One region of the Halobacillus sp. K22 genome, then DNA from elsewhere that is predicted to be linked to it. Evidence: a T-box and tRNA genes for the amino acid it is inferred to sense, from the RefSeq annotation. Region 1 holds a T-box; the other holds one or more tRNA genes.
The links. The T-box of region 1 lies ahead of alaS (alanine--tRNA ligase). A T-box ahead of a tRNA ligase gene usually reads a tRNA of that ligase, here a tRNA-Ala.
Positions count from the first base shown of each region.

Region 2: it has a tRNA-Ala gene. The T-box ahead of alaS (alanine--tRNA ligase) is inferred to sense a tRNA for this amino acid. The anticodon was not compared.

Region 1 covers NZ_JBQQCN010000001.1:225,000-235,763, reverse strand. The annotation lists gene recD2 (SF1B family DNA helicase RecD2) at 1-1,409, shown strand, start outside; gene ACTWPM_RS01215 (sugar phosphate isomerase/epimerase family protein) at 1,430-2,245, shown strand; gene ACTWPM_RS01210 (AI-2E family transporter) at 2,486-3,553, shown strand; T-box leader at 3,595-3,808, shown strand; gene alaS (alanine--tRNA ligase) at 3,905-6,541, shown strand; gene ACTWPM_RS01200 (IreB family regulatory phosphoprotein) at 6,604-6,876, shown strand; gene ruvX (Holliday junction resolvase RuvX) at 6,873-7,289, shown strand; gene ACTWPM_RS01190 (DUF1292 domain-containing protein) at 7,305-7,589, shown strand; gene mltG (endolytic transglycosylase MltG) at 7,733-8,872, shown strand; gene ACTWPM_RS01180 (O-methyltransferase) at 8,982-9,611, shown strand; gene udk (uridine kinase) at 9,667-10,320, shown strand; gene greA (transcription elongation factor GreA) at 10,481-10,764, shown strand, end outside.
Region 2 covers NZ_JBQQCN010000016.1:89,920-100,683, reverse strand. The annotation lists partial or broken rRNA gene ACTWPM_RS12845 (23S ribosomal RNA) at 1-16, shown strand, start outside; rRNA gene rrf (5S ribosomal RNA) at 227-340, shown strand; tRNA gene ACTWPM_RS12835 (tRNA-Asn) at 380-454, shown strand; tRNA gene ACTWPM_RS12830 (tRNA-Thr) at 458-529, shown strand; tRNA gene ACTWPM_RS12825 (tRNA-Glu) at 549-623, shown strand; tRNA gene ACTWPM_RS12820 (tRNA-Val) at 630-705, shown strand; tRNA gene ACTWPM_RS12815 (tRNA-Thr) at 723-798, shown strand; tRNA gene ACTWPM_RS12810 (tRNA-Tyr) at 821-906, shown strand; tRNA gene ACTWPM_RS12805 (tRNA-Gln) at 1,027-1,101, shown strand; tRNA gene ACTWPM_RS12800 (tRNA-Lys) at 1,392-1,464, shown strand; tRNA gene ACTWPM_RS12795 (tRNA-Gly) at 1,503-1,577, shown strand; tRNA gene ACTWPM_RS12790 (tRNA-Ala) at 1,581-1,653, shown strand; gene rocF (arginase) at 1,867-2,769, shown strand; gene ACTWPM_RS12780 (Spo0E family sporulation regulatory protein-aspartic acid phosphatase) at 2,794-2,967, opposite strand; gene sigW (RNA polymerase sigma factor SigW) at 3,128-3,691, shown strand; gene ACTWPM_RS12770 (zf-HC2 domain-containing protein) at 3,705-4,367, shown strand; gene cdaA (diadenylate cyclase CdaA) at 4,528-5,337, shown strand; gene ACTWPM_RS12760 (CdaR family protein) at 5,330-6,283, shown strand; gene glmM (phosphoglucosamine mutase) at 6,423-7,775, shown strand; gene glmS (glutamine--fructose-6-phosphate transaminase (isomerizing)) at 8,255-10,057, shown strand; gene ACTWPM_RS12745 (phospholipase) at 10,129-10,413, opposite strand.

The sequences.
Region 1 (10,764 bases):
ATGGCTTTTGCCGTAATATTGATCGTATTCTTGAAGAGGAGCTGGAAACCAGCCATACTCAGGCGGATCTAATGAAAATTATTGGAAGTATTGAAGAAGAGGAAGCAATGAGTTATGGAGAAGACCAGTTTAACGCAATAGAGAGAACTTTACACTCGAAGCTGATGATCTTAACAGGAGGCCCTGGTACTGGAAAAACAACGGTTATTAAGGGGATTATTCAGTCTTATGCGGAGTTAAATGACGTATCAATTGATCCGAAAGACTACGATTCGGATCAGCCTTTTCCTTTTGTATTAGCTGCTCCGACAGGGCGGGCTGCTAAACGTATGACAGAATCCACTGGAATGCCTGCTAGCACGATCCATCGCTTACTTGGCTGGGATGGACATGAGCAGTTTGAACGCAATCAGAATAATCCTTTAGAAGGTGAGGTCCTCATCATTGATGAATTTTCGATGGTGGATATTTGGCTTGCAAATCAATTATTTCGAGCTATTCCTTCAGGCATGCAAGTCCTCCTAGTAGGGGATGAAGACCAACTTCCATCGGTAGGTCCCGGCCAAGTACTGGCTGACCTGCTTGCTTCCGAGCAACTGCCAGCTTCGAAACTAACGGAAGTTTACCGTCAAAAGGAAGGTTCAAAAATTATCCAGCTTGCTCATGAGATTAAAAATGATCAGTGCACCGCTTTATCATTGGCTAAAGAGCATGATTTTAATTTTATACCAGCTCAGGAAAATCAGTTGGCTGATATAGTTACCCATATTGTGAAAAAAGCAATCGATAAAGGTATTAACCTGAGAGAACTTCAAGTTCTTGTACCCATGTACCGCACAGATGTAGGCATTCATAAACTGAATTCAGAGATTCAGCGAGTTGTAAATCCTAAAAACAAGCAGAAGCGAGATATCCAATTTAAAGATCAGACGTATCGAAAAGGGGATAAAGTCATTCAGTTGGTTAATCAGCCTGAAGACGGTGTTTATAATGGAGATATAGGTGAAATTGTAGCGATATTTCGTGAGGAAGAAAACGTGGATGGTGTGGAGCAGGTCGTCATTGATTTTGACGGAAAAGAAATCGTTTATCCTAAAAAAGATTTGAATAATGTGATGCTGGCTTATTGTACATCGATCCATAAATCTCAAGGAAGTGAATTTTCGATTGTCATTCTTCCCGTGGTCCGAAGCTACAAGAGGATGCTCCGGAAAAACTTGCTCTACACAGCTATTACCCGGTCTAAGCAATCGCTGATCATCTGTGGAGATCGTAATGCATTTCTTGAAGGCGTAAAGTCGACGGATACGAATCTCCGTTATACCAGATTAAAAGAAAAACTCCAGGACAAGGCGGTACCGAAAGAAGCGGAAAATGAAGAAGAATTGTCCCCTTATGATTTTATGTAAATTTAAGGAGGAGACAGACTATGAGGTCTAAGCTGGGGATATCCGGCAGCACCATTTTAAGTGATCCAGATCAGTTTGATCAGTTATTCAAAACAGGAATTCATCATATTGAAATTGGAGAATTTCCAGATAAAGCTTCTTTTTATCATTTTCTTCAAATGGCTAAGCAAAATAAGGTCTCTTTTGGAATTCATTCGCCACTAATTAGAGGAAACAGCAAGTACGATCTAATCGATTATGTGTCTATGGATCCTGGGGAAGCCCGAAAGAATTTTGAAAAGGAAGTTGCTTTAGCAGCAAGCGTCGGTGCGGAATACATTCTTGTGCATTTTCCATATTTTAAGGGCTCTGTGAGCTCAAATCCTCGTCCTATAATTGAGGAAGGACTTCGTTACCTCTCTGAGCTGCAGGAAAGATACAAAATCTCTATTGTTTGTGAACCAAAACTCGGGCTTAATCGTTCCCCCGCAGGCATTCATTATCTTCAGCAATTCCCTAAAAAAGTGTGGGAAACCTATCAACTATCTATCTGTATTGATATGGGAGATTATCGAATGGCAGCAGGGGATAAATGGAAAGAATATATTGTGCCCTTGCTGCCGTACACAACCGTTGTTCATGTACATAACGTGAGTTTTTCAAATAATAAATATTACTGGGTACCAATTCATCCAGGCCTAAATGAAACAGATGGTCACTATGATATGAAGTCCATGATTGAAATTCTGTCTGAAAGAAAAGGAAGATACTTCATCCTGGAGCATACTCCTCACTCGAGGCCATCTGATTCGTATGTGGATGAAGGGTTAGAATGGATTCGTAATCTCATAGGTTAATGTATGAATTTATTCGGGAAGGACATACTGGTTTGTAAAAAAGGAGTATGTCTCCCCATGAAATGTCCGAATTGTAAGAGCAAAAATCTTGGTAAAATAGGAAACGAACAATATTATTGTTGGAATTGCTGTCTAGAGTTAGCCATTGAAAACGGTAAAATGAATATAAACCAAATTGAAGAAGATGGCAGTCTAAGCTCTCTCAATGACATATTCTATCAACAAGGATCTTAAGTAAGGATGAGTGATCAAACAGCCAAGTGGGTACGTCGGTTTGTCATCTTCTTCATTGTGCTTCTCAGTCTATTACTACTAGCCTGGCTGTTTCCCTATTATGATCATATTATTATCATGATTGGAAGAATCCTTCTACCTTTTGTATTGGCGCTTGTGCTTTCCTTACTACTCCATCCTCTTGTGAATCTTTTGGAAGAGACGGGTGTTTCAAGACCGCTTGCTATCCTGTTTATATTTTTGGCATTTTTTTCTCTTGTAAGTTTAGGAATCTATAAAGGCTATCCCCGACTGGTAGCTCAGATAAGACTTTTGAGCGAGCAAGTTCCTGCCTTAACTGAATCATATCAACAATGGACTAAACAGTTATATGCTCAAACAGAGAGATTCCCGGATGGTATTCATAAAAAGCTGGACGGGAGCTTTTCAAATTTCGAAGAATGGATCAGCACAAAATTAATGACCGTACTAACAAGTTTAACTGGGGTCTTTGATATGGTCTTTTTACTTGCTGTCATACCCGTAATGACATTCTATTTCTTAAAAGACTACAAATTGATCGGTCACTCTTTGATGACTCTACTACCTGGTTCCTGGCATGATGAAGCTCGAAGATTGACCAGGGAACTTAGTCATTCTTTAGGAGGCTATATTCGCGGCCAGCTTCTGATTAGTCTTTTTGTAGGGGCGCTGGCCTCTGTCGGGTTTTGGCTGGTGGAGCTTCCCTATCCTCTTATTCTCGGAATTATAGCAGGATTAACGAATATAATTCCGTATTTTGGCCCTTTGCTTGGGGCTGTACCGGTCTTAATCGTAGCTGTTACTATTTCGGTAAAAACTCTTATTTTTAGTCTGCTTGTGGTCGTTGTGATTCAAGTGCTTGAAGGGAATTTGCTTTCTCCATATATTATGGGGAGAAGTATTCACATCCACCCACTGGTCATTATCTTTGCCTTACTTGCTGGTGGTGAACTTGCTGGAATTCCTGGATTGATTTTAGCTGTACCGGTCCTTACATGTTTAAAAGTAATTGTCAGTGAAGTTCATAAAGGACGCCTTCATATTGACAGATAGGGAACAGTTATCTATAATAGCGCATATCGACACTATACGAACGAAAAACAGTGAAGGAAATAAGTAAGCAATTACCCATGATTAGAGAGGCATACTCCAGGCTGAGAAGTATGCTATGGACAGGGTTGCTGAAAGCTATTCCTGAGTGCGGTTAATCCCCGCCGGAGTCGCGCCTCGTTATTGGCGTTAGAGGTGATAGACAGCTTAATGTCTATAATCAGGGTGGTACCGCGGATTTAAACTCCCGTCCCTGCCAATGGCAGGGACGGGAGTTTTTTGTTCGTACAGATAATGAATGTCTTATTATGAGAGCATGAAGAATGATGCATTATACATTAAGGAGGTAATTACATGAAATCATGGACATCTGCTGAAGTCCGCCAAATGTTTCTAGACTTTTTTAAAGAAAAAAATCACAGTGTGGAACCAAGTGCTTCTCTCGTTCCTCATGAAGACCCTACACTTCTTTGGATTAACAGTGGAGTAGCTACGCTTAAAAAATATTTTGACGGGCGGGTCATTCCTGAGAATCCAAGAATTGTGAATGTACAAAAATCCATCCGCACCAACGATATTGAAAATGTTGGATTTACAGCCCGCCACCATACTTTCTTTGAAATGTTAGGCAACTTTTCCATTGGGGATTATTTTAAAGAGGAAGCAATGAAGTGGGGATGGGAATTCTTAACTAGTAAAGATTGGATTGGATTTGATGAAAGTAAGTTATCTGTTACTGTTCATCCAGAAGATGATGAGGCCTATTCCATTTGGAGGGATGTTGTCGGGCTCGATGAAGAGCGAATTATCCGTATTGAAGAGAATTTCTGGGATATTGGTGAAGGACCAAGTGGACCAAATACTGAGATCTTTTATGACCGTGGTGAAAAATACGGGAATGATTCTCAAGATCCTGAACTTTATCCGGGAGGAGAAAATGAACGGTATTTAGAAATCTGGAACTTGGTATTCTCCCAATTCAACCATAATCCTGATGATACGTACACGCCCTTACCAAAGAAAAACATTGATACAGGAATGGGACTTGAGAGGATTGTGTGCGTTATTCAAGATACTCCGACCAACTTCGAAACAGATTTATTCAAACCTTTAATCGAAGCTACAGAGTCTATCTCGGGTAGAAAGTACGGAGAAAGTGAGGAAGGAGATTCTTCCTTTAAAGTTATAGCTGATCATATGCGTACAGTTTCTTTTGCAGTAAGTGACGGGGCTCTGCCGTCTAATGAAGGAAGAGGATACGTTCTGCGCCGTTTGTTGCGCCGAGCTGTAAGATTTGCTAAACAAATTGGTATAGATCAACCTTTCATGTACAAATTAGTACCGGAAGTAGCTGAAATTATGCTCGACTTCTATCCGGAGGTAAAAGAGAAGCAGTCCTTTATCCAAAACGTGATTAAAACGGAAGAGGAGCGTTTTCACGAAACATTGAATGATGGACTTGCAATGCTGTCCACGATTATGAAACAGGAATCAGAAAAGGGCAGTAATATATTCCCTGGCACTGAAGTGTTCCGTCTCTATGATACGTATGGTTTTCCAAAAGAGCTAACGGAAGAGTATGTGGCCGATGCTGGTTTTATTATAGATGAAGATGGTTTCATGCTTGAAATGGAGAAGCAGCGGGAACGTGCAAGGAAAGCTCGTCAGAAAACCGGTTCTATGCAGGTTCAGGAGGGTGTACTCGGTGACGTTCATGTAGCCAGTGAATTCACCGGTTATGATCAACTTCATACAGAAGCAGAAATCGTGGAGCTGATTAAAGGCAAAGAGTTTAGTGAACAAGCAGAAGCAGGCGATACAGTTTACGTATTCCTGGATAAAACACCTTTCTATGCCGAAAGCGGCGGGCAGATCGCTGATAAAGGCCTTATAGAAAACGACAATGTTTCATTAGAAGTAACCAATGTTCAAAAGGCGCCAAACGGACAGCACATGCATGAAGCGGTGATTCAAAGTGGTTCGCTTCATAAGGGAGACAAGGTCCATGCAGAAGTTGATGAGAAATCCCGCTCCTTTATAGTCAAGAACCACACGGCTACCCATTTGCTTCATCAGGCTTTGAAGGACGTATTAGGTGACCATGTCAATCAAGCTGGTTCGCTTGTAGCTCCTGATCGTTTACGATTTGATTTTTCCCATTTTGGCTCAGTTTCCAATGAGGAGATGGAGAGAATCGAATCCATCGTAAACGAAAAGGTTTGGCAGTCTATTCCGGTAAGAGTAGAATACAGCTCTATCGAAGAAGCTAAAGAAAAAGGAGCTATGGCGTTATTTGGAGAGAAATATGGTGATACTGTCCGTGTTGTCCAAGTAGGTGACTACAGCCTGGAACTTTGCGGTGGGTGTCATGTTGTAAATACCGCAGAAATTGGTTTGTTCAAAATTGTATCAGAGACAGGGATTGGCGCTGGAACCAGACGGATGGAAGCTGTGACCGCTAAAGATGCTTACCTGTATATGAATGGTAAAGAAACCCTGTTAAAGCAAGCAGGAGAACGCTTAAAGACTAAGCCAGAGCAGGTACCTGAACGAATTGATGTCCTTCATAAAGAAATTAAGGATCTGCAGAGAGAAAATGAATCTTTAAGTGCTAAAATCTCTAATATGGAGGCTTCAACTATCCTTGACGAAGTTGAAGAAATTAACGGCGTCAAAGTGCTTGCAAAACAAGTGGATGTGAAGGATATGAATGCTTTGCGTTCTATGATTGATGATTTAAAACAAAAAATTGAGTCAGGTATTATACTGCTTGCCGCACCTAATGGAAATAAAGTTCAACTAATTGCAGGAGTATCGAAAGATTTAGTAGAAGAAGGTTACCATGCGGGACATTTAATTAAAGAAGCTGCTTCCAGATGCGGCGGAGGCGGCGGAGGTCGTCCGGATATGGCTCAGGCCGGAGGCAAGGATGCTACTAAGATCCCTGAGGCCTTAGAATTTGCAAAAGAGTACGTAAATCAAGGTTCTTAGTTTTCCATTAAGTAAAATAGGTATATAATAGAGTAAAGACTAATATGTGCGAGGTGACATGAATGAGCTCAATGGATAAAACAATGAGATTTAACTTCTCAGAGGAACCGTTTGATCAAGATGTGCGCTCTGTACTGCTATCTGTACACAGCGCTCTTCAAGAAAAGGGCTATAACCCTATCAACCAAATAGTTGGTTATTTACTTTCCGGAGATCCAGCGTATATTCCGCGTCACCAGGATGCCAGAAACTTGATTCGTAAAATTGAACGTGATGAACTAATCGAAGAGTTAGTTAAGTTTTACATCAGAGAGAATAAAGAGGGCAATGAATGAAAAAAATAGGTTTAGACGTAGGCGAAAAAACGGTAGGAGTCGCTATTTCCGATGCTTTTGGTTGGACAGCACAAGGACTGACGACCATTCATTGGGATGAAACCGACTTTAATACGGTTCGAGGACCGCTTCAAAAGATCATTGAAGATCATGAAATTACAGAAGCAGTGGTTGGTTTTCCCAAGAATATGAACGGGACTGTAGGACCGAGAGGAGAAGCGAGCCAGCGTTTCGCCGCGTGGATAAAAAAAGAATATAAGATCCCGTCCCACCTTTGGGACGAGCGTTTAACGACAATGGCAGCAGAACGGGTATTGTTGGATGCCGATGTCAGTCGAAAGAAGCGAAAGAAAGTCATTGATAAAATGGCCGCTGTCATCATTCTGCAGAGTTATTTAGATTCTAAACAATAAGGAGGACGTTTTATCATGGCACTAGAAAAAGAAGAACGTATAGTAATTCCAGATGAAAATGGAGAGGAACATTTATTTGAAGTATTGTTCACATTCGATGTTGAGCAGACGGAACAATCCTATATTGCAGTGATTCCTGCTGAGCAGAAAGAGGGAGACGAGGTAGAGGTTTTTGCCTTTCGGTATGAAGAAAAAGGCAATGAGGAAGATGATCTTGCTCTCTACCAGATCGAGTCTGATGATGAGTGGGAAATGGTTGAAGAGATGCTGAATACTTTAACAGATGAAGATTTAACCTAATTAGGTACCGAACAAATAAAAAGCCTGCAAAAACTGCAGGCTTTTTATTATGGGAAGCTTTTGAACTATAGAAATTATACCGCTGATGTGGAAAGGATCTCGCGTTTTGTAGTATAATGTACCGGATGGAAGGAGGAAGTCTGTTGTCAGAAAGAAATTTCAAAAAAAGTTATAAAGCTCGACTAAAAAAACGCAGAGAGGAAGCTGGCACGGTACGAAAAATTGTAGCTTCCATTCTTACAATATTGGTGCTTTTTTTACTTGTCGTAGGTTTGAGCGGTTACTTTTATATTAAATCCGCCCTTGAGCCTGTGGACCCCAACGATGAAAGTCAAAAGAGCGTAGAAATACCCCTGGGCTCATCCACTTCTCAAATTGCAGGGATTCTTGAAAAGAATGAAATAATTAAAAATGATTTAATTTTTAGGTTTTATACAAAATTTAATAATGAATCAGGTTTCCAGGCTGGGGAATATCAGCTTACTTCGTCTATGACACTGAACGAAATTATTGATTCACTTCAGTCAGGTAAATTAATTAAAGATCCGGCATTTAAGGTAACCATACCTGAAGGCCGTACGCTCGATCAGATTGCGGGTACTTTAGCAAAGAAACTTCCATTTACTAAAGACGAATTTTTAGCAAAAGTAAATGATAAAGAATATGTGAAAGAACTTATGGAACAGTACCCCGAGCTGTTAACAGATGAGATATTAAATGAAGAGATTAAATATCCTCTTGAAGGATATCTATTTGCTTCTACTTATCCTGTTTATGTAGAAGATCCTACAATTGATCAGATTGTTAAAAAAATGTTAGATCAGACTAAAGAGGTAGTGCTGCCTTACAAAGAACAACTGGCCCAGTTGGATCTACTTAATGATGAAATGACTTTACATGAGTTGATGACTATGGCTTCTCTATTAGAGAATGAAGCCAGAACTTCTGAGAATCGAAAGAAAATCGCTAGTGTATTTTATAATCGCATAGAAGAAGAAATGCCATTACAAACGGATCCCACCGTATTATATGCTTTAGGTGAGCATAAAGACAGAGTCTTATATGAAGATCTTGAAGTCGACTCTCCTTACAATACGTACGAAGAAGAAGGATTGCCTCCTGGACCTATCTCCAATTTTAATGAGAATTCCTTAAAAGCTGTCGTTCAGCCGGCGGATACAGACTTCTTGTACTTCCTCGCAGATAGTGAAGGAAATATTTACTATTCAAAAACTCTGGAAAAGCATAACGAAAAGAAAAACAAGTACATTAACAATAATTAATTTATTATTGAAGAGGAATGTGAGATTACTCGCATTCCTCCATTTTTATATGTTAAAATAATGGGGTTGTAAAATAGATGTAAATTAAATATGAAGGGATGTTAACATCATGGAGCAAGACGCATATGTGCAATCATTGCTGCCACCTTCCACTGGCCAATTGGCGAACATGGAGGTATACGCTGAGGAAAAGAATATACCGATTATGGAGCCGGCTGGTATTCATTTTCTAATGCAGCTGATTCGTATGCATAAACCTGAACGCATCTTGGAAATAGGCACCGCAATAGGATATTCGGCCCTTCGTATGTTGGAAGCTTCACCTGAAAGTAATATTGTATCAATAGAAAGAGACGAGAATCGTTATAGAGATGCCCAGCACTTTATTAATAAACATGGAGCTGAAGACAGGATCAAACTCCTCTTTGGAGATGCTCTTGAGCTGAAGGAAGAAGTTAAGAAAGAAGGTTCTTATGACTTCCTATTTATTGATGCTGCTAAAGGTAAATATGAAGAATTCTTTCACCTATACGAACCGTTATTATCTGAACGAGGTGTAATTATTTCAGATAATGTTCTATTTAAGGGGTATGTTGTGGATGAATCACAAGCAGATAAGCGTATGGCAAAAATTGCACGGAAAATACGCCGTTTCAATCATTGGCTTATTCAAAATCCCGATTATCACACGACAATTGTACCAATTGGCGATGGTGTAGCTATCACTATAAAAAAATAACTGAACCCCGCACAGTTCAGAGAATATGTTTGGGATGAAAGGAGAAACCAGAAACATGAAAGACAAACCTGTAGTTATTGGAGTAGCCGGAGGTACAGGGTCAGGGAAAACAAGCGTCACCCGGTCCATTATCCAGCGATTTGCTGATAAAACAATTCTAATGGTAGAGCAAGATTATTATTATAAGGATCAGAGTCACCTTCCCTATGAAGAAAGGTTACAGACGAATTATGATCACCCTCTTGCTTTTGACAATGATTTGCTGATGGAGCACCTTCAACAGTTAATTGATCAGAAATCGGTAGAGAAACCTACCTATGACTATAAAATGCATACTCGTTCGGAAGAGACTATTCATGTTGAGCCTAAAGAGGTTATTATCGTTGAGGGTATTCTTGTTTTAGAAGATGAACGCTTACGCGATTTAATGGATATAAAAGTCTTCGTAGATACGGATGCTGATGTAAGGATCATTCGCAGAATGATGAGAGATATCAATGAACGTGGACGCACACTGGATTCTGTAATTGAACAATACATTAATGTGGTACGTCCGATGCACCTGCAATTCGTAGAACCTACGAAACGATATGCAGACCTTATCATTCCAGAAGGGGGCCAAAACCACGTAGCTATTGACTTAATGGCTACAAAGATTCAGACGGTCCTCAATGAAACGCAACACCATTTCAGTTCAGAAAATAGTTGAAAACCTTCCAGAAATCTGGCATAGTTTTCAATAGTAGTTCTACAATAAAGAGTCCTCGTGTAAAGTATAGTAATTCACTAATGAGCATACGAAGGTATCGCTCATTTCCTATATGAGGGAACATCAATTTTTTGATGGATTAAAGGAGTGTTTAAAGAAGATGGCAGAAGAAAAAAACTATTACATGACAGAAGAAGGAAAGCAAAAGCTCGAAGACGAACTGCACCATTTAAAAACAGAGCGTCGTAAAGAAGTAGTAGAGCGTATTAAAATTGCACGCGGCTTTGGAGATCTTTCTGAGAACTCTGAGTATGATGCGGCTAAAGATGAACAAGCATTTGTGGAAGCCCGCATTACTCAAGTAGAAAATATGATTCGAAATGCGGTTATCATTGAAAATGATAATGACAATCCTGATACAGTAAGCTTAGGTAAATCTGTAAC
Region 2 (10,764 bases), on a different contig from region 1:
TCGATGACTTATCTATCGTAAAAGGCGAAAGCGACTGGTCAGATCCGCCTGGCTAAGTAAGCTCGCAGCAGGGTTGTGTTCTTTCAACCCTGAAGAGAGATTGCTTAGAACAGTGAGGATCTAGGAGCTGTAGCCAGATTAAAAAGAAGTCGGAAGAGACGTTCGCTCGTCCGATGGTTGAATGATCCTTATCCGGTTTTGAGGGTTCACCTCGAACTGTATATGATGTGGTGGTGAAGGCGAAGAGGTCACACCTGTTCCCATGCCGAACACAGAAGTTAAGCTCTTCAGCGCCGATGGTAGTCGGGTCGATCCCCGTGAGAGTAGGACGCCGCCACGTCATTTCCCTTATACTTAGCATTTTTAAGCTTTATATTATTCCAACGTAGCTCAGTGGTAGAGCAATCGGCTGTTAACCGATTGGTCGTAGGTTCGAATCCTACCGTTGGAGCCACTTGCTTCCATAGCTCAGTGGTAGAGCACTTCCATGGTAAGGAAGGGGTCGCCGGTTCAAATCCGGCTGGAAGCTCTCAGAAGTATGTAAAAAAGGCCCGTTGGTCAAGTGGTTAAGACACCGCCCTTTCACGGCGGTATCACGGGTTCGAATCCCGTACGGGTCACCAAGTAATGGAGGATTAGCTCAGCTGGGAGAGCACTTGCCTTACAAGCAAGGGGTCGCAGGTTCGATCCCTGCATCCTCCACCATTCTAATTTCATAGTTAGCCGGCCTAGCTCAACTGGCAGAGCAACTGATTTGTAATCAGTAGGTTGGGGGTTCAAGTCCTCTGGCCGGCACCACTAAATGTTTTTTGACTAACGTGGAGGGATAGCGAAGTTGGCCAAACGCGGCGGACTGTAAATCCGCTCCCATCGGGTTCGTAGGTTCGAGTCCTACTCCCTCCACCATTTATTTAGTTGTTAGAGCATGGTTGATTGCTGATAGTACATAGATCAGCATATTTTTATGAAAAAATATATATTTATGTATATTATTTATTTCAATGACCATACTAACATTGTAATTGTTGGGCCATAGCCAAGCGGTAAGGCAACGGTTTTTGGTACCGTCATGCGCTGGTTCGAATCCAGCTGGCCCAGCCATTTTAATTCCTTCAATAAATTGACGGGATTTTTTATTTTTCGCTACATAATTTCTATGTTTATCCTTTATAAGCAGGGGTATGGATGAAATATACTTATGGTTCAAGTTCTTAAGCTGCTAGTGACGAGAGTTTAATTTTCATCGAGAGCCATTAGCTCAGTTGGTAGAGCAAGCCAGCTACTTGAATAGACTTCTTTGCAGGCTTGCGAGGAGTGAGGCTTCATTGAACCAACTTGCAACACGACGAGCATCTGACACACACTAGTAACGAGATCTTAAATTACATTACGAGCCATTAGCTCAGTTGGTAGAGCATCTGACTTTTAATCAGAGGGTCGAAGGTTCGAATCCTTCATGGCTCATTCCTTCAATACTTTAATGTTGTGACCGTTCTACTTATGCGGGAGTAGTTCAGTGGTAGAACACCACCTTGCCAAGGTGGGGGTCGCGGGTTCGAATCCCGTCTCCCGCTCCAAATGGGGCCTTAGCTCAGCTGGGAGAGCGCCTGCTTTGCACGCAGGAGGTCAGCGGTTCGATCCCGCTAGGCTCCACTCACAAGATTATGAATGTATTACGAAACTGACATCAGTAATGGATGTCAGTTTTTTTAGTTTTAGCCAAAACTTGCACGCAAAGTAAGTAATCATGCATGTGTGCCTCTTTTATGATGCCTATAGCCGCATATATATACACTAAGATGTCTAGTTGAGTCATTTATCAAAAAAAGGATACAATTAGAGTAGTGAATAAAGGAGGAAAAATAAATGAATAAACAAATTTCCGTTATTGGGGTGCCCATGGATTTGGGCCAAATGAGAAGAGGCGTCGATATGGGGCCGAGCGCGATTCGATATGCAGGGATGAGAGAGCGCTTAGAACAATTGAAATATGATATAGAAGATTTAGGAGATATTGATATTCCTTTACCTCCTCAGACAGGAAACGAGAAACTTGATAATTTAAGAAACTTGAATGAAATCTCTGAAGGAAGCCAAAGTTTAGCTGTAGAGGTGGATAAGGTTGTGAAAGAGGGACGCTTTCCTCTGGTACTTGGCGGGGACCACAGTATAGCGATGGGCACCTTAGCCGGCATAGCTAAACATTATGAGAATTTAGGAGTTATTTGGTACGATGCTCATGGGGATTTAAATACGGCTGACAGTTCACCTTCAGGTAACATCCATGGCATGCCTCTAGCGGTAAGCCTGGGAATAGGGCATGAGAAACTTACAAGCATCCATGGTTATGAACCTAAGATTAAGCCTGAGAATGTGGTGATTATCGGGGCCCGTTCATTAGATGAGGGCGAGCGTGAACTAATTAAGGAACGTGGAATTAAAGTTTATACCATGCACGAGGTTGACCGAATGGGCATGACTAAAGTGATGGAAGAAAGTGTAGAATACTTAAAAGGACGTACGGATGGTGTTCACCTGAGTCTCGATCTTGATGGATTGGATCCTCATGAAGCGCCGGGAGTCGGTACACCTGTAATTGGCGGCCTAAGCTACCGCGAAAGTCATTTAGCTATGGAAATGCTTTATCAGTCCGAAATGATTACTTCTGCGGAGTTCGTGGAAGTTAACCCGATTTTAGATGAAAAAAATAAGACCGCAAGTGTCGCAGTCGGTTTGATGGGGTCTTTATTTGGAGAAAGTTTAAAATAAAGTTTTTATTTACAGTAATCTGTCTCAGGCAGGTTGCTGTTCTTTTTGTTTAAGGTTTTCATATTCGTTCATAAGCTCGTCCAAACGAATACTCATCTGCAGGACCTCTTTGGAAGTTAATGAGTTCTTTCTTGCCGCCCTGCTCATTTCTTCACGACATGTTTCAATTTCATTAATTAAAAATATTTCCTGTTCCATGGAACATTCCTCCTATGTAAGTTTTTACATTTACTCTCTTATAACCCATACTAAAAGAAGTTAAACTTATAAAAAGATATATTTTTATATTTTTTTTGAAACTTAGACCAGAGGTCATCCGTAAAGGATATCGACCGCAAGTAAAGCGGAGGTATAGCAGATGGAAACCATGATTAAACAGAAAATTAAAGAAGTGAAAAAAGGGGACCAGTCAGCGTTTGAAGATATTGTATCTTTTTATCAGACCAAAGTGTACCATATTTGTTTACGTATGATTGGAAACGCCTATGAAGCTGAAGATCTTGCACAAGAAGCCTTTATCCGTGCTTATACAAATATCCATACGTTTGATGAGAAAAGGAAATTTTCAACTTGGTTATATCGAATTGCAACCAATTTGACAATCGACCGAATCCGTAAAAAGAAACCGGATTATCACCTCGATGCTGAAGTAAGAGGGACGGATGGACTGGATATGTATTCTCAATTGGCAGCTGACCAGGCTTTGCCGGAAGAAGAGGTGGAGAGCCTTGAACTTCAGAGTTATATCCATAAGGAAATATTGGCCTTGCCGCCTAAATACCGTAGTGTCATCGTATTACGTTATTTAGACGAGTTAGCACTTCAGGAAATAGCAGAAGTGCTGGACATCCCTGTAGGTACGGTGAAAACCAGGGTGCACCGCGGCAGGGAAGCATTGCGTAAAAGGCTTCGCCATGTGTAAAGGAGTTGAGGGAATGAATTGCAAAAAAGAAGCTATTTCACTCATGCATAAATATTTGGATGGGGAGCTAAATAGAGAAGAAGAGAGACGACTGCGTAACCATCTGCAAGCCTGTCCATCCTGTCAAAACCATTTTCATGAATTAAAGCGTTCGATTACGCTGATAAAAAATACAGGTCCTGCTTCGGCCCCGAGAAATTTTACGGCGAACGTAATGAGCAGTCTTCCTAAAGAGAAAAAACGGAAGAACTATATTCGAACCATGCAGCGTCATCCAATTTTAACGGCTGCAGCAGTATTTTTCATTCTTATGTTCAGTGGAATTTTTTCGGCTTGGAATCAGGATCACCATGTAACGGTGTCTAAACAAGAAAACCTGGAAATCAGGGATAATACCGTAATCGTTCCTGAAGGAGTTACGATTAACGACGATCTGGTCGTCCGGAATGGGGATTTAAAAATCCTTGGAAAAATAAAAGGCGATGTTACCATCATTAATGGTGATATTATTGATGGAAAGCCAAAGGGTGACATCGAAAATAATTTAGATTCAACCACCCTCCGTGCCTATACGGGAGAATTGACCGAGGTCAATCAAATCTATGAGTGGGTATGGTATCAAACGAAACATACAGTTACCGATCTCTTTTCGTTTGAATCAGATCAGGAGGAATAATCTCCAGGGTGAAACTTCACCCTGGTTTTTTTATACTGAAATTGTTCGTTTGAATTGAATAATGCTTCTCATATTCCGATAAATAGAAGTGTGATATAATAATACAGGTAAATTTTTTTCTAAAAATTGCTTGATCTTAAAAATAAAAGGAAGTGTAGGCATGCTTGATGGGGGATTTGATGTATTAGATTATTTCTTAATTACGGTTGATATCGCCCTTGTCTGGTTTGTTGTATATAAATTAATCATGCTGATTCAGGGGACGAAAGCCGTGCAGCTGCTAAAAGGTATTTTCGTCATCCTGGGTATATGGTTACTGAGTAATTTATTTGGACTTACCACGTTAAGGTGGTTAATGTCCCAGGCCATTACATGGGGTTTTCTTGCTATTATTATTCTTTTTCAGCCTGAACTCAGACGTGCATTAGAGCAATTGGGAAGAGGGAGTTTCTTCAGTAGAAATTCATCCGAAGAGGATACGACTGAAAAATCAATTCAGGCTATAATCAAATCATGTAATTATATGGCTAAGCGCCGTATAGGAGCCCTTATAACGATTGAAAGGGATACGGGAATGGGAGACTACGTTGAAACAGGGATCCGCGTTGGCGGCCACCTTTCCAGTGAATTATTGACCAACATATTTATCCCTAACACTCCGCTTCATGATGGTGCCGTAATACTTAAAAATGATGAAATAGTCGCAGCTGCCTGCTACTTGCCGTTGTCTGAAAGTCCTTTTATATCGAAGGAGCTTGGGACAAGACACCGGGCAGCAATGGGAATCAGTGAGGTTACTGATGCATTGACCATTGTGGTATCAGAAGAAACGGGAGCCATTTCATGTACGAAAAACGGAGAACTTCATAGAAACCTGGATCAAGAAAAACTGGAAGAAATCCTCCGGACAGAACTGGATTACTCCGCTGCAGTGAAAACCTGGAACTGGAGGGGGAAAAAGAATGGATAATTGGCTGAAAAGTGTATGGTTTATCCGAATTATTTCCTTGATTCTGGCAGGTTTACTATGGATTACAGTAAATGTTGATAATAATATGGACTCTGATTCGTTGTTCTTTAATGAAAATTCTTCAGATATGGAGACTATGGACAATATTCCACTGGAAATCAGATTTGACAGTGAAGAATATGTAGTAAGTGGATTGCCTCAGGAGGTTTCTGTAACAGTCGAAGGTCAGGCGAGTGTAGTTACTCCGGTGGTACGCCAGAAGAATTTCACGGTCTTTGTGGATTTAAATGGATTAGGTCCCGGCGTACACGAAGTTTCTCTTCAGCATTCAGGGATATCGAATCAGCTGTCTGTTACCCTGGAACCAAAGACTATCGAAGTCACTATTGAAGAAAAAGTCAGTGAGGATTTCGAAGTGCAGGTTGATTACCTGAATGAAAGCAGACTGGATAGTGAACTGGTTATAGAAGATCCGACGGTGGAACCGGAGATGGCAACAATTACAGGTTCAGCGTCTGTAGTAGATCGAGTGGCTTCTGTGAAATCTGTAATCGATGTTGGGTCAGCTCAAAGTTCGCTGGAAGATGTGGAAGCACCTGTGAAAGTATATGACGAGCAAGGCAATGAACTGAACGTGCTGGTAGATCCTACAACAGTTAAAGTGAATGTTCCAATATCGAAACGGAAGAAGGAAGTCCCTGTTGAGGTTACTGCACAAGGCGGGGCTCCTGAGGGGATAGTCGTCAATTCGGTGACTACTTCTACAGACACAGTTACGTTGTACGGCCCGGAAGATGTTTTGGCGGTTATCAATAAGCTGGAGGAGATTCCTGTAGATATAACTGAAGTTACGGAAGACCAGACACTGGAAGTGGACATTCCAGTTCCGGAAGGGGTTACCTCTGTGGAACCAGAAAAGCTTGAAGTGGATATTGAAGTGGAATGATATGGTCCCACAACAATTGAAAATGTTTCGCAGAGTGCTTTACCGATAACGTAAATTATCTATGGTTCTTTTCAGCGATCAAAAATAGATGCAGCTTAAGAATACAAACAGGTTCACTACAGAAAGAGAGGTTTTATTTATGGGAAAATATTTTGGAACGGACGGGGTCCGTGGTGTTGCTAATAAAGAACTGACCCCGGAACTTGCATTTAAACTTGGCAGATATGGTGGGTATGTGCTCACAAAAGAGGTTACAAAGCCTAAAGTCCTTATCGGACGTGATACACGAATATCCGGAGAAATGCTTGAAGGCGCTCTAGCTGCCGGTTTGTTATCCATTGGTGCTGAAGTTATGCGCCTTGGAGTTATTTCCACTCCGGGGGTAGCTTTTTTGACGAAAGCTCTTCAGGCAGAAGCAGGAATTATGATTTCTGCATCCCATAATCCCGTGGAGGATAATGGGATCAAGTTCTTTGGACCTGATGGTTTCAAATTAACAGAAGCTCAAGAACAAGAAATCGAAGAGCTGATTGATGGAGAGACAGATACACTTCCACGTCCATCCGGCTCTGATCTAGGACAAATTAATGACTATTTCGAAGGTGGACAAAAATACTTACAGCATCTTAAGCAGACAGTGGATTATGATTTTGATGGATTGCATATCGCATTAGACTGCGCACACGGTTCAACATCCTCACTGGCTTCTCATTTGTTTGCTGATTTAGAAGCTGATATCTCATCTATTGGTTCATCACCTGATGGATTGAATATCAACGAAGGTGTTGGATCAACCCATCCTGAAAAACTACAGGAACTGGTTAAGGAAAAAAGAGCGGACATTGGTCTTGCTTTTGACGGAGATGGAGACCGGTTAATTGCAGTGGATGAAAAAGGTAATATTGTTGATGGTGACCGCATTATGTATATTTGTGCTCAGTACATGAATGATAATGGCACGCTTGCTCATTCAACGGTCGTTTCAACGGTGATGAGTAATCTCGGTTTCTATAAGGCGTTAGAATCTAAAGGTATGAAGAGTGATAAAACTGCAGTAGGAGACCGGTATGTGATGGAAGAAATGCGCCGAGGCGGATATAATCTGGGTGGTGAACAATCAGGCCACATTATTTTCCTTGATCATAATACCACCGGCGACGGGCTTCTCTCTGCTCTTCAGCTTGTCAATGTTATGAAAGAAACAGGAAAGCCTCTGTCAGAGCTTGCCGGTGAAATGGAGAAATTTCCCCAAGTGCTTAAGAATGTGAAGGTCATTGATAAAAACAGAGTACAGACTCACCCGCGCGTTCAAGAAGCGATTCAGGCTGTAGAAGAAGAAATGGGGGACAGCGGACGGGTACTTGTCCGCCCTTCAGGAACTGAACCACTTGTACGTATTATGGTCGAAGCACCAACAGAGGAACAATGTGAAACCTACGTGAACAAAGTAGTAGAAGTAGTAGAAGAAGAACTGGGTATGAAAGAAGAATAAGGGTAAGGCGCAGGATGCACATGGGTGCATTCTGCGCATATTATATAGCGAGGTTTTTTCCAGGACCTTGGAATAAAGATTGACCTATAAATGAGGGTTCAGGTAAAATAAAAGCTGGCCTATAAAAAAATAAGTTTACCATAGCCCTGTTTTGGTAATGCAAGGTTAAGGGCCGGATTCTAGCATAGAAAAGGAGGAAAGAATTCAGTTTTTACTAAAAGCGCCAGGACTGTGTGCTGGAGAAGTAACACAGTTGACGAGGAGGAGGTTCATCGAACGTTCGGCGGATGCCTCCCAGTTGCTGCACTCAACTGGAAGTTCAAAGGTTAAACCAAAGAGGCGACTCTTTGCTCAAATCCTCTGAACATAGTGCTGAATAGTAAAGAAATGTGACGGGAGAGGGGCAGCGAATCGGCCCCTGAATTAGATCGATGCTCATTCGTTGCCCTTACTCCATAATTTGAGGAGGACAACAATTTATGTGTGGAATTGTAGGATATATAGGACAAGAGGATACGAAGGATATTTTATTAAATGGTCTTGAGAAATTGGAATATCGCGGGTACGACTCTGCGGGTATTGCCACTTTAAACAATGAAGGCGTGAATGTATTTAAAGTAAAAGGGCGCATTGCTGCCTTAAGAGAAGCTGTTGATGAAAGTAATCAAGCTACTCTTGGAATCGGTCACACTCGCTGGGCAACACATGGTGTGCCAAGCCGTGAAAATGCTCACCCGCACCAAAGTGTTTCTGAGCGATTCACCATTGTTCATAATGGTGTTATCGAAAACTATATCGATATCCGTGATGAGTATCTGGCTGATGTGAATATGAAGAGTGAAACGGATACAGAAATCATTGTCCAGCTCATCGAAGTGTTAAATGAGCAAATGGACGATGTAGCAGCTGCTTTTCGTAAAGCAATAGAATTACTATCTGGCTCCTATGCTATCGCTCTAATTGATCGTGAGAATAAAGACACGATTTATGTGGCTAAAAATAAGAGTCCATTATTAGTTGGTCTTGGGGACGACTTCAATGTGGTCGCCAGCGATTCTATGGCTGCATTGCATGTTACGGATCAATTCTTGGAGCTGATGGATAAAGAAACGGTTATCGTTCAGCGTGATAGAGTAGAAATTCAACAATTGGACGGAACTGCCGTATCTCGTGAACCATTCACAGCAGAACTGGATGCTACAGATATAGAAAAAGGAACTTACCCGCACTTCATGCTTAAAGAAATTGACGAACAGCCATTTGTCATTCGTAAGATCATTCAAGAATACAAAAATGAAAATGATGATATTAAGCTGGACCTTGATATTCGTCAGGCTATGAAAAATTGTGACCGCATTTATATCATTGCTGCTGGAACGAGTTACCATGCAGGACTTCTAGGAAAACAATTCATTGAGAAATTAGCGAATATTCCAGTGGAAGTTCACGTTGCCAGTGAGTTCTCTTATAACATGCCGCTTCTTTCTGAAAAGCCTTTATTCTTGTTTATCTCTCAAAGCGGAGAAACAGCGGACAGCCGCTCCGTACTTGTCCAGATAAAAGAACTTGGTCATCCAGCGTTAACGCTCACAAACGTGCCTGGATCCACCCTTTCCCGGGAAGCAAATTATACAATGCACCTGCATGCAGGACCTGAAATCGCAGTTGCATCCACGAAGGCTTATACAGCACAAATGGCCGTCCTGGCTATCCTTGCTGTTGATACCGCACGTGCTAAGGGTCTAGAGCTCGAATTTGATCCAATGCAGGAATTAGGAATTGCTGCCAACGCTATGGAAGCTTTAACCGACCAGAAGGAAGAACTGGAAGAGTTGGCTCGGGAATACCTGCCGACCACCCGCAACTGCTTCTTCATCGGCCGCAGTGTCGATCATTATGTAGGACTTGAAGGTTCACTGAAATTAAAAGAAATTTCTTATATTCAAGCGGAAGGTTTTGCCGGCGGTGAATTGAAGCACGGAACCATCGCGCTAATTGAAGATGGTACCCCTGTTATAGCCCTTGCCACTCAAGAGAATGTTAACTACTCTATTCGCGGTAATGTACAGGAGGTAGAAGCACGTGGGGCAAACAGCTTAATTATAAGTATGAAGGGACTGGATAAAGAGGGAGACGCATTTGTGATTCCTCATGTCCATCATCTTCTTACACCGCTTGTCTCTGTGATTCCTCTGCAGCTTATTTCTTATTATGCCGCGCTTCACCGTGATTGCGATGTTGATAAGCCTCGTAATTTAGCTAAGAGTGTGACAGTAGAATAAAAATACTTTATAATATAAAAAACAGGCAGCTGAGGTTTTACTACTCAGCTGCCTGTTTTTTGTTATGAGCTTTAAAACGCACAGGTGAAAAGACGCTGTAATTTCATGTATTTATACAACATTCTTGCTTGACGCCCTTCAACTGTATAAGGATTCTGAAGCTGTTCTAATTGGCGTATAAAAGCTATATCGCATTCACAATAATTCCCGTAATACCTATAGCATTCATCATGAGCCTTGCAAGCGGAATCTACAGCGTTCACAGGCGCTCCCGGTCCGCTGCAGCCCGGCCCGCAGTAATTATACCCTGGAAACAGGCAAAAGCCTGAACGGTAGAGGCGTTTATGGCGTTTCATTGTACTTTCTCCTCCTTCATAATAGCTGAACCGTGCGCAGGACCTCTTGTGCTATATCATATGATGATTCTACTATCCAGCCTCTTCATCAGCCCAGAAATGAAGGGTTATAAAAATTATAGAGCGAATAGGCAGCCTGTAATAATCTCAAGAAATGAACGAATGGATTGTTAAAAAAATAATTGGAGCGGGTATGGTCTAAGTAGGCAGTTTAGGCCAGACCTGAAGCCGTCTTTAAGTAGTGTGTTTGGTCTCTTTTCATTTTAACTACATGCAAATTGATAAAAACGGCTGCATACGATGAAACAAGGATTGAAAAAGTGAATGAGGATGCCCGAAACAGGTTATACC